One region of the Chryseomicrobium aureum genome, then DNA from elsewhere that is predicted to be linked to it. Evidence: a T-box and tRNA genes for the amino acid it is inferred to sense, from the RefSeq annotation. Region 1 holds a T-box; the other holds one or more tRNA genes.
What was found. A T-box is a leader RNA that pairs with one kind of tRNA and senses whether it is charged. The one in region 1 lies ahead of metG (methionine--tRNA ligase), so its partner is inferred to be a tRNA-Met.

Region 1 (7,248 bases):
TCATTCCATGCAAGTCGTAGATATCCCGGAATCTATCTACTTCACATATGACCAGCAAGGAGAAGACTGGCTAGCTTTTGCAAAAGCTAACGAGAAAGAACTTGCAACTGCTCTCATTGAAGATTTAAAGAATTTGGATCAAAGTGATTTGTTTCGTGAGTGGTTTTCAATCAATGGTGGAACTCGATTTGGTGCAACGCGGTTTGCCTATTACCTCGGGTACCGAATTGTAGAGAACTTGGTCGATAAATTAGGTGAACTAGAGGCGGTTACGCTTTGGAGACGGTCGGATTATAAAGAAATGTTACGCGATGAGTTAGCACTAATCACTAAGGGGGAACAAAATGTACCAATACTTTAATGGACACGTCATTCGTGAAGGCACAAATGGGATAGATGCAAACCGTGTAGAAGAACTTTTCCTGGACGCAGGCTGGGCGAAACCACTACCGGAATGGCAAAAAGAAAAATACGCGCTGATTTTTGAGAATGCGACATGGGCGTTTACCGTGTGGGACTCCGATAAAATGATTGGAATGATCCGTGTGATTTCTGATCAAGTGATGGTCGCGAACATCTTGGATTTAGTCGTTCATAGCGATTATCGGGGAAAAGGAATTGGTAAGAAGTTAGTTGGGCTCTGTATTGAAAAACTTCTGCATGGCGATTGGTTCGCGCATACGTCGTCAAACAATTTCACATTTTACGAGCAATGCGGCTTTGAAGTGAAGGATCTTCATTCGCACGGAACATGTACATACTATGGATATATTCAGGCAAGGAAAGATGGCCATCGGTGATGAGTTATGGAGGGGAGAGGTGTAGTGAGATTAATAAAAGGCAAGTTAAGTTGGGTTTTAGGGATTGTATGTGTGATAATTATGGCTATTATTCTCTATGCGAATCAAGATAAATCATTTGAAGAAGTATTAGCACAAAGGGAGATTAACTCATTCACCTCTATTGAGTTAGTGTCGATTGAGTATTTGTCGGCAAATGACTACTATACGTATGAGTTAATGGAAGATGAAGTAATTCATGTTCAAGAAATAATATCGATTCAACAGTTGAATAGGAGTTATTTTAATAATTATATCGGCTCTACTTTTAAGTATAGAATCAGTCTGAAAAATGACAAAGGCGCTACTTTAATTGATACGGGCTCTGAAAAACTACATATTCAGGATACCAATTTATATTATGAACTGAAGTCAGATGAGCTAGACTCCTATATAATGAAACTGCTCGAAACAAATGGAGACTTATGAGACAACCCCAGGGGTTATCTCATAAGTCTTATCTTGTTTTATTGAAACAAAAGCTAGAGCTATCTCACTTCTTTTCTATTGGAACTTCCGAAAGGTAAATGGCACAAAACGATTCCACTTCAGAAAGTTGTTCATCAGAACCCACATAAAAGTCGTACGTTTCAGCACTGGTACTATGTATAGTCAACTTGCTGTCATACCACAATTCCTTACTATATGGATTTTTCATAGAAATCGTGATTTTTTCAATCTCTCTAAAAGGAATAGAGATGGCTTTTTTCTGTATGTTGAAATAGTCAGTATTTCCTTCACGGAAGGCTGCCATGTAGTCCGTTAGCTTTTCTTTATCTTTTTTCATCAGATATTTAGAAAGGCCATAAAATAATCCACCCAGTAGTAAAGAGTCTCCTGTAACTGTATCTATAACATAAGACCCGGCAAGTTTCGGCAGTAAGTAAAGTGTTTCGTTTGAAGGGAATAAAAGAAACTCTTTATCCGGTTTGTTTCTTCGCTTTAAAGTTAATGCGGGTACAGTAGTTTGTGTTTTCATTTGATTGTCTCCGTTTATAAATATCTTTATGAAAAGTGTAGCATAACTCAATTCCAATATTGTGCAATTTGGGAATAAGTGCTATTCTAATCACAACTTAAAAAATAGCGATGAGAAGGAAAGTAAGTTCAGCAATTCTTATAGAGAGCTTCTGATGGTGGAAATGAAGCAGATGTCCTGAAATGAAAATGGCCTTTGAGCTGCGCACCGAACCGTTTAGTAGGCTGCGCCGAGACGTGCACTCGTTACAACAGCAGCAGTATGCACACGTACTGGCAGAGGCATAAGATGTGAGTCTTATGCGAATTTAGGTGGTACCACGACATGTTCGTCCTAATCGAGTCAATCGATGAGGGCTTTTTTTGTGCCCAAAAGGAGGAAGTACTATGCCAGTATTTATTGGAGGGGCTTGGCCTTATGCGAATGGTTCATTGCACGTCGGCCATATTGCTGCACTGTTGCCGGGAGATAGTTTAGCCAGGTACCATCGTCAAAAAGGGGAAGAAGTACTTTATGTATCGGGAAGCGATTGCAACGGCACACCCATTTCGATTCGAGCCAATCAAGAAGGGAAATCTGTAAAGGATATTGCTGATCGGTACCATCAAGAGTTTGATGAAACGTTTAGAAAACTTGGGTTTACTTACGACATCTACACACGAACAGACGATTCCAAACATCATCAGTATGTGCAAGAGCTCTTTCTCAAACTTCTAAACAATGACCATTTATATACTATGACGATTGATCAAGCTTATTGCGCATTTGACAATCAATTTCTTCCCGACCGGTTTGTTGAAGGAATTTGTCCTGTTTGCGGAGCGAAGGCGCGTGGTGACCAGTGCGAAATGTGTTCCACTATTTTGGATCCACTAGACTTACTTGAAAAGCAGTGCAAAATTTGTGGCAATCCACCAGAAATACGAGAGACAAGTCATTTCTATTTCGCCTTTAGCCAATTTCAAAAAGAGCTAGAAAATCTCGTCAAGAAGAGTGAAAGAAAAGGCGGTTGGCGTGATAATGCTTTAAAGTTAACGGCCCGCTATTTAAGTGAAGGCGTTCATGACCGAGCTGTCACAAGAGATTTGCCAAACGGTGTTCCAGTTCCCGTCGAAGGGTTTGAAGGGAAGAAAATCTACGTATGGATAGAAGCCGTCGCAGGTTACTATACGGCAAGTCGAAAATGGGCTGAAGAGAGAGGAGTTTCCCATGACAAGTGGTGGGAAGCCGGCGTGAGGAGCTATTATGTGCACGGGAAAGACAATATTCCGTTTCACTCGATTATTTGGCCCGCTATTCTTAGTGGCGCTGAACTAAAAGCGAGACCGACAGCCATTGTTTCAAATGAATATATGACGCTTGAGAAAAGAAAGATTTCAACGAGCCAAAACTGGGCCGTATGGGTACCCGACGTTCTAGAACGCTATCATCCGGATAGCCTTCGTTATTTCTTGACTATGAATGCACCGGAAAATCGAGATACGGATTTTTCATGGAGAGAATTTATTTATAGCCACAATAGTGAACTTCTTGGGGCATATGGCAATTTAATAAATCGAACATTCAAGTTTATAGAGAAATCTTACGAAGGTAAGGTTCCGGAAAGTGAAGTGGATCCTGCGGTAATGACTAGGATTAGGTTACTTTACGAAGAAGCAGGGAAACTGATTGAAGCAGCCGAACTGAAACAATCATTAGAAGTATTGTTTGAATTCATACGAGAGATGAATCGTTATTTCGATGAGCAGAAACCTTGGATTTCTGTAAATGATAATGAGGAAAGGGCAAAAGAAACTCTTGCTACATGTGTCTATGCTATTCAAAACATAGCGCAGTTGGTAAAGCCGTTCATCCCGTTTGGTTCTCATCAAGTTGAGCGAATGACAGGTGACGTTTATGATAGCTGGGAACCAGTGGAGAACTTGCCAATCCAATTAGTAGAAGTACAGCCTCTGTATGAACGAATTGACATAGAAGCTATTTCACAAGAAATCGAAAAATTAAATCGATAATACAAATCCTGGGGTTATCTCACTACAGCCGAGGCAACCCTAGTGATAACGATGACAAATTGTATAAATTGACACTTGAGTAGAAACTTGCGCGTTCCGGTTGGCGTCCTTTGTTTGAGGAGGCTTGCCGGGGCTTTTTTATGCGCCGATTAGTTTCCATAACATCACTTGGGGCGTTAATGGGGTCAAGTCGGGCGTTAATGGAACCACTACGGTCTTTAAGTGGTCCGACTCGGTCGCTAATGCACCACTTTCGGGCGTTAAACACTCCACGAAACTCGTCACATAATTGTAACCGCATACCCGGCTACCCTATGATAAACTAAGTGCACCACCTGTAAGGAGGAAATTCCATGAAAACAAATCAAAAAATCATGCTCGCCACACTGGCTCTAGCAGTCGTCATCGTGGGCATCGTCCTTTATATGAACAGAGATACCGGTACAACGGCAACTGAAGTGCCGCAAGAAACAGAACGAGTCTACCCACCTACAGAAGGGCAACCGATGCTTGGGGATGCGGATGCACCAGTTGAAATCGTAGAGTTTGGCGATTACAAATGTCCATCTTGTAAGCAGTGGGGAGAGACGATCTACCCGAAACTGGTCGAGGATTACATTGAGACTGGGAAAGCAAACTTGAGCTACATTAATGTTCTTTTCCACGGAGAAGAATCAGTCATTGCTTCTCTAGCTTCTGAATCTGTTTTCGAACAAGACCCTGAAAACTTCTGGGCATTCAATAAAGCTGTGTACGATGCACAACCTGCTTCGCAACAACATGACGAGCCATGGGTGACGATTGATAAGATGGCGGAAATCGCTGAAGCGACAGCTCCTGGAGTCGACATCGATAAGATGCGCACCGACATGGCATCTGAGGAATCTGCTATCGTGCAGGAAGTTACACGTGACAATGAACTTGTGAAGGAATTTGGTGTACCGTTCACGCCGACCATTTACGTCAACGGTGTGTTCCTTGAAGATCCGTTTGATTATGAGATGATTGCGATGCTGATCGAACAAGGGCAGACGAACAATGACTAAATCGACGCGCGAGGGATTCATTGAAAATTATGCGCTTTATTTTGCTTGGCTTGTGGCATTAGTGGCAACGCTTGGTAGTTTATACTTCAGCAATATCCGAGGATTTGTACCGTGTGAATTGTGTTGGATCCAACGAATCTTCATGTATCCACTGACGATAGTGCTGGGGATTGCAGCGTTCACAAATGATGTGCGGATGCGTTTGTACGTATTGCCGCTGACTTTAATCGGTGGAGGCATTTCGCTATACCACTACCTCGTACAAAAAGTGCCTGGATTTGCAAACATCAAGCCTTGTGTGCAAGGTGTACCGTGTAACGTTCAATACATCAACTGGTTCGGGTTTGTGACGATTCCGTTCCTCGCATTAACAGCGTTCACATTGATTACAATCCTATTATTTGTATTGCATTTCAAATTAAAAAAAGCGTAACAAAAAAGCTGTTGACTCACTAGTGGTCATCAGCTTTTTGATTTATAAAGCGCACACCGATACTCGTTAAGCCGTTGTCTTGTGCTGCGCGAATGTTCGGGACATAAGGTTTGCCAGACGACCGGAAGTGGCACGCCCATGATTTCACGGTAGGTATCGATGGGTGTTGCACCTTTCCATAGACCTTTCGTACGCAGCCACGCAATTTCTGGTAAAAAAGACGCGTCAAAGAGGTCAATGGGTGCAGAATGGCGTATACTTAAGAAAATTGTTCAAGTGGGGGGAATTACGATGCATGCGTTAGTGATTGGTGCGACAGGTGCCACAGGGAAAGATTTAGTCGAACAGCTTTTGGCGGATTCCGAAATGGAACAAGTCAGCTTGTTCGTGCGAAGAGACCTTGGACTTCGCCATGACAAACTCCATGCCCACACGATTGACTTCGACCGACCACAGCATTGGCATCAACTCGTGAAGGGAGATGTGCTATTCTCCTGCTTGGGAACGACTATTAAAGCAGCGGGGAGCCAAGACAAGCAATGGAAAGTCGATTATGACTACCAGTACCAATTTGCCGATGCTGCGAGTGCGAACGGCGTCCCTCGTTACGTTTTGGTTTCCTCGACGGGTGCGGATTCGAACTCCCGCGTGTTTTATTCCCGTATGAAAGGGCAGCTTGAAGAAGCGGTCAAGAAATTGCCGTTTGATGCCATCACGATTTTGCAACCACCTATACTCGACCGAAAAGAGAGCGACCGGGTAGGTGAAAAGTTTGGTTTGAAGGCCATTCAACTAGTGAATAAACTAGGTCTTGCGAAAAGTCAGAGACCACTTCCAACAGATGAACTTGCTGCGACAATGATTCGTGCTGCCAAAGACAACACTACAGGAATCACGGTATGGTCCGGCGAAGATGTACGAACGCCACATCAAGTTTAGATAGCAATACCCCACAGAGAATGCTTCTGTGGGGCTTTTTTTCATTCTTTTATAACAAGGCCAAATAAAGTCGCAAACTGTAATGCTTGCATCGGCGAGACATGACTTCCCTTTATTTCTTCAAGACCCACTTTGAGCTGGGTGAAGTGATTCGAGCTCAAGTCAATTCCTGCTAAAGAGGTCTGCTCAAATGTCACTTCTTCTAATGAACAGTCTGCGAATGCTACAGTCTCAAGCAGTGTGGAATAGAAGTGGGCGAAGTCGAGCTTACACGACTCAAACCTGCTAGTGCGAAGTTTTCCAGACCCAAATAGGGCATAATCCATCACGCACGTCCCGAACCGCACATCGTGCAGATGCGACTCTCCAAACTCGACACCCGTCATTCGGCAATTGAGAAATTCCACGCGTGTTAACGTGCATTTAGTGAGCGTGACGTTGGAAAAATCACAGTTCTCAAAACGTACATCTTGCCAGTCTGCTTGTAAAAATTCACTCTCTGTAAATGCACAGTTGGTGAACATACTATTTTCAATATGTAAGCTTTTGTAGGTCGTTTCTTGCATTACTTCGTCTGATAAAGCAGCATTGAAAACCTCAGGGTCTTCATGAAGAGGGATTGCAGCAAGCTTAGTTTCAAGAAGGGAATTCGCAAAGCGCGGAGGCTGGATCATCTAGTTATCATCTCGTTTCCTATTTTTATTTAGCGTAGCATATTTACTCCGAAAGAGAAATTTCGAATCAAAACAATTATCTTGAATTCAAGATAAATGGAGCGTATACTAAACTTACAAGAACAGGAAAGGAAGAAACCGCATGAAAAAACAAACAGCAGGTATTCATCACATTACAGCAATCGTCGGCCATCCACAGGAAAATGTAGATTTTTATGGACGCGTACTCGGGCTGCGTCTCGTGAAAAAGACAGTCAATTTCGATGATCCGGGAACGTATCACCTGTACTTTGGAGACAAAGGCGGCCGTCCGGGAACAATCATAA
Region 2 (7,248 bases), 360 kb from region 1:
ACAACCAGGATGTTGGCTTAGAAGCAGCCATCATTTAAAGAGTGCGTAATAGCTCACTGGTCGAGTGACGCTGCGCCGAAAATGTATCGGGGCTAAACGGTTCACCGAAGCTGTGGATGCATACCTAGGGTATGCGTGGTAGGAGAGCGTTCTAAGGGCGTCGAAGTCTGACCGGAAGGACAGGTGGAGCGCTTAGAAGTGAGAATGCCGGTATGAGTAGCGAAAGATGGGTGAGAATCCCATCCACCGTATGACCAAGGTTTCCTGAGGAAGGCTCGTCCGCTCAGGGTCAGTCGGGACCTAAGTCGAGGCCGATAGGCGTAGACGATGGACAACAGGTTGATATTCCTGTACCACCTCCCCGCCATTTGAGTGATGGGGGGACGCAGTAGGATAGGGAAGCGTGCCGTTGGATGTGCACGTTCAAGCAGTGAGGTGTGATGTGAGGCAAATCCCGCATCTATAACACCAGGCTGTGATGAGGAGGACATAGTCCGAAGTTTCTGATTTCACGCTGCCAAGAAAAGCCTCTAGCGAGGCGGGAGGTGCCCGTACCGCAAACCGACACAGGTGGTCGAGGAGAGAATCCTAAGGTGAGCGAGTGAACTCTCGTTAAGGAACTCGGCAAAATGACCCCGTAACTTCGGGAGAAGGGGTGCTCTGACAGGGTGAAAGCCCGAGAGAGCCGCAGTGAATAGGCCCAGGCGACTGTTTAGCAAAAACACAGGTCTCTGCAAAACCGTAAGGTGACGTATAGGGGCTGACGCCTGCCCGGTGCTGGAAGGTTAAGAGGAGTGCTTAGCGCAAGCGAAGGTGCGAATTGAAGCCCCAGTAAACGGCGGCCGTAACTATAACGGTCCTAAGGTAGCGAAATTCCTTGTCGGGTAAGTTCCGACCCGCACGAAAGGCGTAACGATCTGGGCACTGTCTCAACGAGAGACTCGGTGAAATTATAGTACCTGTGAAGATGCAGGTTACCCGCGACAGGACGGAAAGACCCCGTGGAGCTTTACTGTAGCCTGATATTGAACTTTGGTGCAACTTGTACAGGATAGGTAGGAGCCTAAGAGCCCGGAGCGCCAGCTTCGGAGGAGGCGTCGGTGGGATACTACCCTGGTTGTATTGAAGTTCTAACCCATGCCCGTGACCCGGGCAGGAGACAGTGTCAGGCGGACAGTTTGACTGGGGCGGTCGCCTCCTAAAGTGTAACGGAGGCGCCCAAAGGTTCCCTCAGAATGGTTGGAAATCATTCGAAGAGTGTAAAGGCAGAAGGGAGCTTGACTGCGAGACCTACAAGTCGAGCAGGGTCGAAAGACGGGCTTAGTGATCCGGTGGTTCCGCATGGAAGGGCCATCGCTCAACGGATAAAAGCTACCCCGGGGATAACAGGCTTATCTCCCCCAAGAGTCCACATCGACGGGGAGGTTTGGCACCTCGATGTCGGCTCATCGCATCCTGGGGCTGTAGTCGGTCCCAAGGGTTGGGCTGTTCGCCCATTAAAGCGGTACGCGAGCTGGGTTCAGAACGTCGTGAGACAGTTCGGTCCCTATCCGTCGTGGGCGTAGGAAATTTGAGAGGAGCTGTCCTTAGTACGAGAGGACCGGGATGGACACACCGCTGGTGTACCAGTTGTCTTGCCAAAGGCATCGCTGGGTAGCTATGTGTGGACGGGATAAGTGCTGAAAGCATCTAAGCATGAAGCCCCCCTCAAGATGAGATTTCCCATTACGCAAGTAAGTAAGATCCCTCAAAGACGATGAGGTAGATAGGTTCGGGGTGGAAGCACGGCGACGTGTGGAGCTGACGAATACTAATCGATCGAGGACTTAACCAAAAAACGAGATGTGAAGTGACCTGCGCAAGAAACTCCGAGTAGATCGGACGTGCACGAGAAGACGGTCTTCGTCTTATCGGGTGCGGCCGGTCTGGGAGCGTGTTTCTAGGTCACGGAACTCGACAACATTTAGATGTGGATTCGATTCCACAACTGAACACAATCAATTGTCATTCTATCCAGTTTTGAAAGAACAAATTTTATTGAGAAAACACTTGTAATACTGAGTGGGTTTGATATAATAAGTCTTGTCTTTCAAATAAGTCTAGTGATGATGGCGAAGAGGTCACACCCGTTCCCATACCGAACACGGAAGTTAAGCTCTTCAGCGCCGATGGTAGTTGGGGGTCTCCCCCTGTGAGAGTAGGACGTCGCTAGGCATTATTTATTCCGAAGTAGCTCAGTGGTAGAGCAACCGGCTGTTAACCGGTTGGTCGTAGGTTCGAGTCCTACCTTCGGAGCCATTCTATGGAGAGCTGTCCGAGTGGCCGAAGGAGCACGATTGGAAATCGTGTATACGTTAATCGCGTATCAAGGGTTCAAATCCCTTGCTCTCCGCCATAGAGCTCTTACAAACAATGGCCCCTTGGTCAAGCGGTTAAGACACCGCCCTTTCACGGCGGTAACACGGGTTCGAATCCCGTAGGGGTCACCATTCATACGGAGGATTAGCTCAGCTGGGAGAGCACCTGCCTTACAAGCAGGGGGTCGGCGGTTCGATCCCGTCATCCTCCACCATTTATTTTTTATTAGTATTGTCGCGGGGTGGAGCAGCTCGGTAGCTCGTCGGGCTCATAACCCGAAGGTCGCAGGTTCAAATCCTGCCCCCGCAACCAAGGTCCCGTGGTGTAGCGGTTAACATGCCTGCCTGTCACGCAGGAGATCGCGGGTTCGATTCCCGTCGGGACCGCCATTTTTTAATAAGTAGATTTTACATAAGCCATATCGCTTACATAAAATCTTGTTGGCTCAGTAGCTCAGTTGGTAGAGCAAAGGACTGAAAATCCTTGTGTCGGCGGTTCGATTCCGTCCTGAGCCACCATTTTTAGGCCGGTGTAGCTCAACTGGTAGAGCAACTGACTTGTAATCAGTAGGTTGAGGGTTCAAGTCCTTTCGCCGGCACCATAGTTTGTGGAGGGGTAGCGAAGTGGCTAAACGCGGCGGACTGTAAATCCGCTCCTTAGGGTTCGGCGGTTCGAATCCGTCCCCCTCCACCATTTTTTTATTTAGGGGCATAGTTTAAAGGTAGAACTACGGTCTCCAAAACCGTCAGTGTGGGTTCGATTCCTACTGCCCCTGCCAATTCTTACATTGATAAATCGTGGCGGTCGTGGCGAAGTGGTTAACGCACCGGATTGTGATTCCGGCACTCGGGGGTTCAATTCCCCTCGGTCGCCCCATTATTTGTCTTTTTTTATTTGTCTTGATATAGTTTTTATAATCGTGGCGGTCGTGGCGAAGTGGTTAACGCACCGGATTGTGATTCCGGCATTCGGGGGTTCAATTCCCCTCGGTCGCCCTTTTGATGGGGTATAGCCAAGCGGTAAGGCAACGGATTTTGATTCCGTCATGCCTAGGTTCGAATCCTAGTACCCCAGCCATTTTGCGGAAGTAGTTCAGTGGTAGAACACCACCTTGCCAAGGTGGGGGTCGCGAGTTCGAACCTCGTCTTCCGCTCCAAAAAATTGGCGGCATAGCCAAGTGGTAAGGCACAGGTCTGCAACACCTTTATCACCGGTTCAAATCCGGTTGCCGCCTCCATATAGCGCCGGTGTGGCGGAATTGGCAGACGCGCTGGACTCAAAATCCAGTTCCTTCACGGGAGTGTCGGTTCGACCCCGACCGCCGGTATATTATGTAGTACGACTCTACCTCTGCCAGGTAGAGTTTTTTTATTTGGTTTTTGGGTAGTTAAGTTTGAAAGAGGTGTTGTAGAAATGGAACGACAAAAGTTATGGACGCGAAACTTTATTCTTATTTCGAGTGTCAATTTTCTACTGACACTCGTTTTTTTCTTATTAGTTGTGATCATTGGTCTTTATGCTGTTGATTCGTTTAAAGCCACAACGAGCCAAGCTGGTTTGGTTACTGGAATTTTTATTGTAGGAACCTTGATCGGTCGATTGCTCATCGGTGGAAAGATTGATGAGATTGGACGAAAAAAGACATTACTTATTGGGTTTATTTTGTTTAATGCAGTCACTTTGTTGTACTTTGTGCAGGTAGACATAACGATTTTATTACTTACGCGCCTGTTGCATGGTATTTCACTTGGAATTGCAAGTACAGCTGCAGCAACGATGGTAGCTTCTATTATTCCAATGGCAAGACGTGGAGAAGGGATCGGCTATTTTAGTATGAGTTCAACCCTAGCTACAGCAATTGGTCCGTTTGTTGGATTAATGCTGACACGCGTAACTACTTTCCCTGTAATTTTTTTGATTTGTTTCATTGTAGGAGTAGTTGGTTTAGTCATTGCTTCATTAGTTCAAGTACCTCCAGTAAAAGCTTTAAAGGATGAAAAGGAAACATCATTCTCAATCCGAAGTCTTATCGAACCAAAGGCAGTTCCTATAGCATTTGTAACACTTGTTATTGCGTTCTGCTTCTCGAGCGTTTTATCATTCATGAATTTCTATGCAATTGATTTAGACTTGATTGAGGCTGCCAGTGTCTTCTTCTTGGTGTATGCTCTATCCGTTCTTATTTCAAGGCCATTTACAGGGCGTTTAATGGATCGAAAGGGAGCAAACTATGTAATGTATCCTGCGTTTGTTTTATTAGCGTTAGGTCTTTATCTATTAAGTACAGCTACAAGCTCCCTTACGTTCTTGATAGCTGCAAGCTTGATTGGTTTCGGATTTGGAAACATGCAATCTTGTACACAAGCAATCGCAGTTAAGCTGACGCCGATGCATCGTATGGGCATGGCTACATCTACATTCTTTATTTTCTTGGATGCTGGGCTTGGTTTTGGGCCATATTTATTAGGAATCATGTTAGGGTTTTTAACGTATGCCGAGATGTACTTTGTGTTAAGCATTGTTGCACTCAGTGCTGTTTTGCTTTACTTCTTTGTGTATGGGAAAAAGGACAAAGAGTATCAGCAAATTTACTAGCTATTGCAGATACCATTAGAATTTGCTATAGTGAGGTTCATATAGAAGAGTCTTTGAAGTGGTCAAGTACGTAATGTAAACGTTCAGAAAGTGCAGTGAGTGATGAGAGCTGCGCCGTCCATGCATGCGGAAACCTCCCATGGAGATGCTGTGCAAACACAGCCGGTTCGTTCCCGATAAAGACGCTTGAGATCGTCCTTGTGACGAATGAAGGTGGTACCGTGTCTATCCAGCAGGAAGGCGCCCTTTTGGGTGTTTTTCTGCTTTTTATTTTGTCAAAATTAAAGGAGGCAATACAATGTCAGTACAACAAAATGATTTTTCAAAGTGGTACATCGATACGATTCAAAAAGCAGATTTAATGGATTATACACCTGTTCGCGGATGTATCGCATTCAAACCAGATGGTTATGAGCTTTGGGAGAGAATACAAGCGGAGATGGACCGTCGTTTTAAAGAGACAGGTCACCGCAATGCGTATTTCCCGATGTTGATTCCTGAGTCTTTCTTCCAAAAAGAAAAAGACCATATCGAAGGTTTCTCACCTGAATTACCATGGGTGACAGAAGCTGCAGGCGAACAGTTAGAAGAACGTCTCGCATTGCGTCCGACGTCTGAGACGATGATTGGTCATCTTTATTCAGATTGGATCAAAAGCTATAGAGACCTCCCTGTACTGATCAATCAATGGGCAAATGTTTTCCGCTGGGAGAAAAAGACGTTACCTTTCATTCGTACATCTGAATTTTTATGGCAAGAAGGACACACTGCTCATGTTGATGAAGAGGATGCACGTAAAGAGACGATGCAAATGCTTCAAGTTTACAAAGAAGTAGTAGAAGACTTACTAGCGATTCCAGTATACGACGGTCAAAAAACACCTTCTGAGCGCTTTGCGGGTGCAGTAGATACGTTCTCAATCGAGGCGATGATGAAAGACGGAAAGGCTGTTCAAGCTGGAACATCTCACTATCTCGGGACAAAATTTGCGGAAGCATTTGATATTAAATATTTGAATAAAGAAAATAAGCACGTGCATGTTCACACTACATCTTGGGGAACATCGACTCGCTTGATTGGTGCCATGATCATGGTGCACGGAGATGAACAAGGCCTTGTATTGCCACCAAAAATGGCGCCAACACAAGTCGTATTGATTCCAGTAGGACCTTGGAAAAAGAAGCCTGAAATCGTGGAGAACTTGGATAAAATCTTTGCTGAACTAAAAGCAAAAGGCATTCGTGTGAAATTAGATGATTCGGACCAATCTCCTGGATACAAATTCAACGAGTGGGAATTGAAAGGTGTTCCTGTACGCGTAGAATTAGGTCCTCGTGATTTAGAGAATGGCCAAGCGCTGATGAAAGCACGTGATGCAGAAGAGAAGACAGCAGTCGCTCTTGACGATCTAGTCGCATCGATTGAAAACGAATTAACAGTGATGCAGACTCGACTTTATGACAAAGCGGTTGTTTTCCGTGAAGAGAATAGTCATACGCATGTGGACACATTAGATGAGTTAAAAGCACATATCGAAACTTCACAAACAGAAGGAAAGATTCCTGGATGGATTCTTGGTGGCTGGTGTGGAGAAGACGCATGTGAAGAGAACGTCAAAGAAGAGACGAAATTCACGACGCGTAACATTCCTTTCAATCCACCGACTGAGAAGAAAACATGTATAAACTGTGGTAACGAAGCGAAACATAGCGTGTGGTTTGGTCGCGCGTATTAATAGCAAAACGCCTGCTTGTCACTAGGACGAGCAGGCGTTTTCTGATCCGGTTAAGATTTTGCTTACGCATCTAATTTTTGGTTGGTCAAAAGAGATGGGGAACGTTGGAACGAGTGAAGGGTTATGGGTTGGCTTCACAGGTAGTTGGTTGAGACCGGATCAGCTTCTGACAAGAGTCTCACTTGTCAGAAGGTTACTCGTAACGAGATGCATCAAACTCTAGTTCTACTTGATAGTTCTTAGAATTGACAAGACCTGAAACTTTATTGGCATTTCTTTCATATTGCAGCGCTTTTTCGCGGTATTCTTCTGGGTCGAAACGGGCAACACGCATATAGGCTGCCGCTTCTCCGTATCCATACTCCGGTTGTTCTTTAGGAGATGCACCAAGCTGTTTATAAAGCTTTGCTTGCGCACGAAGCTGCATCGCATACTCAATAGCCTCTACCAACGGAATTTGTTCTCCTTGATAGTCTATTGCTGTAGCAAGGTTTGCTTTATAAATTAAGCGGTCAAGAAGCATGATGTCTTGTCGAATCATTTTAATATCGCTATCGACA

Region 2: it encodes a tRNA-Met, which carries the amino acid that the T-box ahead of metG (methionine--tRNA ligase) is inferred to sense. The anticodon was not compared.

What each region holds. Positions count from the first base shown of each region.
Region 1 is NZ_CP171117.1:436,041-443,288, forward strand. It holds gene ACF3OH_RS02415 (hypothetical protein) at 1-361, shown strand, start outside; gene ACF3OH_RS02420 (GNAT family N-acetyltransferase) at 345-800, shown strand; gene ACF3OH_RS02425 (hypothetical protein) at 825-1,268, shown strand; gene ACF3OH_RS02430 (hypothetical protein) at 1,333-1,818, opposite strand; T-box leader at 1,920-2,157, shown strand; gene metG (methionine--tRNA ligase) at 2,205-3,830, shown strand; gene ACF3OH_RS02440 (DsbA family protein) at 4,184-4,876, shown strand; gene ACF3OH_RS02445 (disulfide oxidoreductase) at 4,869-5,309, shown strand; gene ACF3OH_RS02450 (NAD(P)H-binding protein) at 5,601-6,248, shown strand; gene ACF3OH_RS02455 (pentapeptide repeat-containing protein) at 6,290-6,922, opposite strand; gene ACF3OH_RS02460 (ring-cleaving dioxygenase) at 7,065-7,248, shown strand, end outside.
Region 2 is NZ_CP171117.1:796,226-803,473, forward strand. It holds rRNA gene ACF3OH_RS04285 (23S ribosomal RNA) at 1-1,834, shown strand, start outside; rRNA gene rrf (5S ribosomal RNA) at 2,099-2,214, shown strand; tRNA gene ACF3OH_RS04295 (tRNA-Asn) at 2,224-2,298, shown strand; tRNA gene ACF3OH_RS04300 (tRNA-Ser) at 2,305-2,395, shown strand; tRNA gene ACF3OH_RS04305 (tRNA-Glu) at 2,415-2,489, shown strand; tRNA gene ACF3OH_RS04310 (tRNA-Val) at 2,497-2,572, shown strand; tRNA gene ACF3OH_RS04315 (tRNA-Met) at 2,594-2,670, shown strand; tRNA gene ACF3OH_RS04320 (tRNA-Asp) at 2,672-2,747, shown strand; tRNA gene ACF3OH_RS04325 (tRNA-Phe) at 2,801-2,876, shown strand; tRNA gene ACF3OH_RS04330 (tRNA-Thr) at 2,884-2,959, shown strand; tRNA gene ACF3OH_RS04335 (tRNA-Tyr) at 2,968-3,051, shown strand; tRNA gene ACF3OH_RS04340 (tRNA-Trp) at 3,063-3,136, shown strand; tRNA gene ACF3OH_RS04345 (tRNA-His) at 3,159-3,234, shown strand; tRNA gene ACF3OH_RS04350 (tRNA-His) at 3,281-3,353, shown strand; tRNA gene ACF3OH_RS04355 (tRNA-Gln) at 3,361-3,435, shown strand; tRNA gene ACF3OH_RS04360 (tRNA-Gly) at 3,440-3,514, shown strand; tRNA gene ACF3OH_RS04365 (tRNA-Cys) at 3,522-3,595, shown strand; tRNA gene ACF3OH_RS04370 (tRNA-Leu) at 3,602-3,685, shown strand; gene ACF3OH_RS04375 (MFS transporter) at 3,772-4,953, shown strand; gene proS (proline--tRNA ligase) at 5,252-6,688, shown strand; gene ACF3OH_RS04385 (hypothetical protein) at 6,882-7,248, opposite strand, start outside.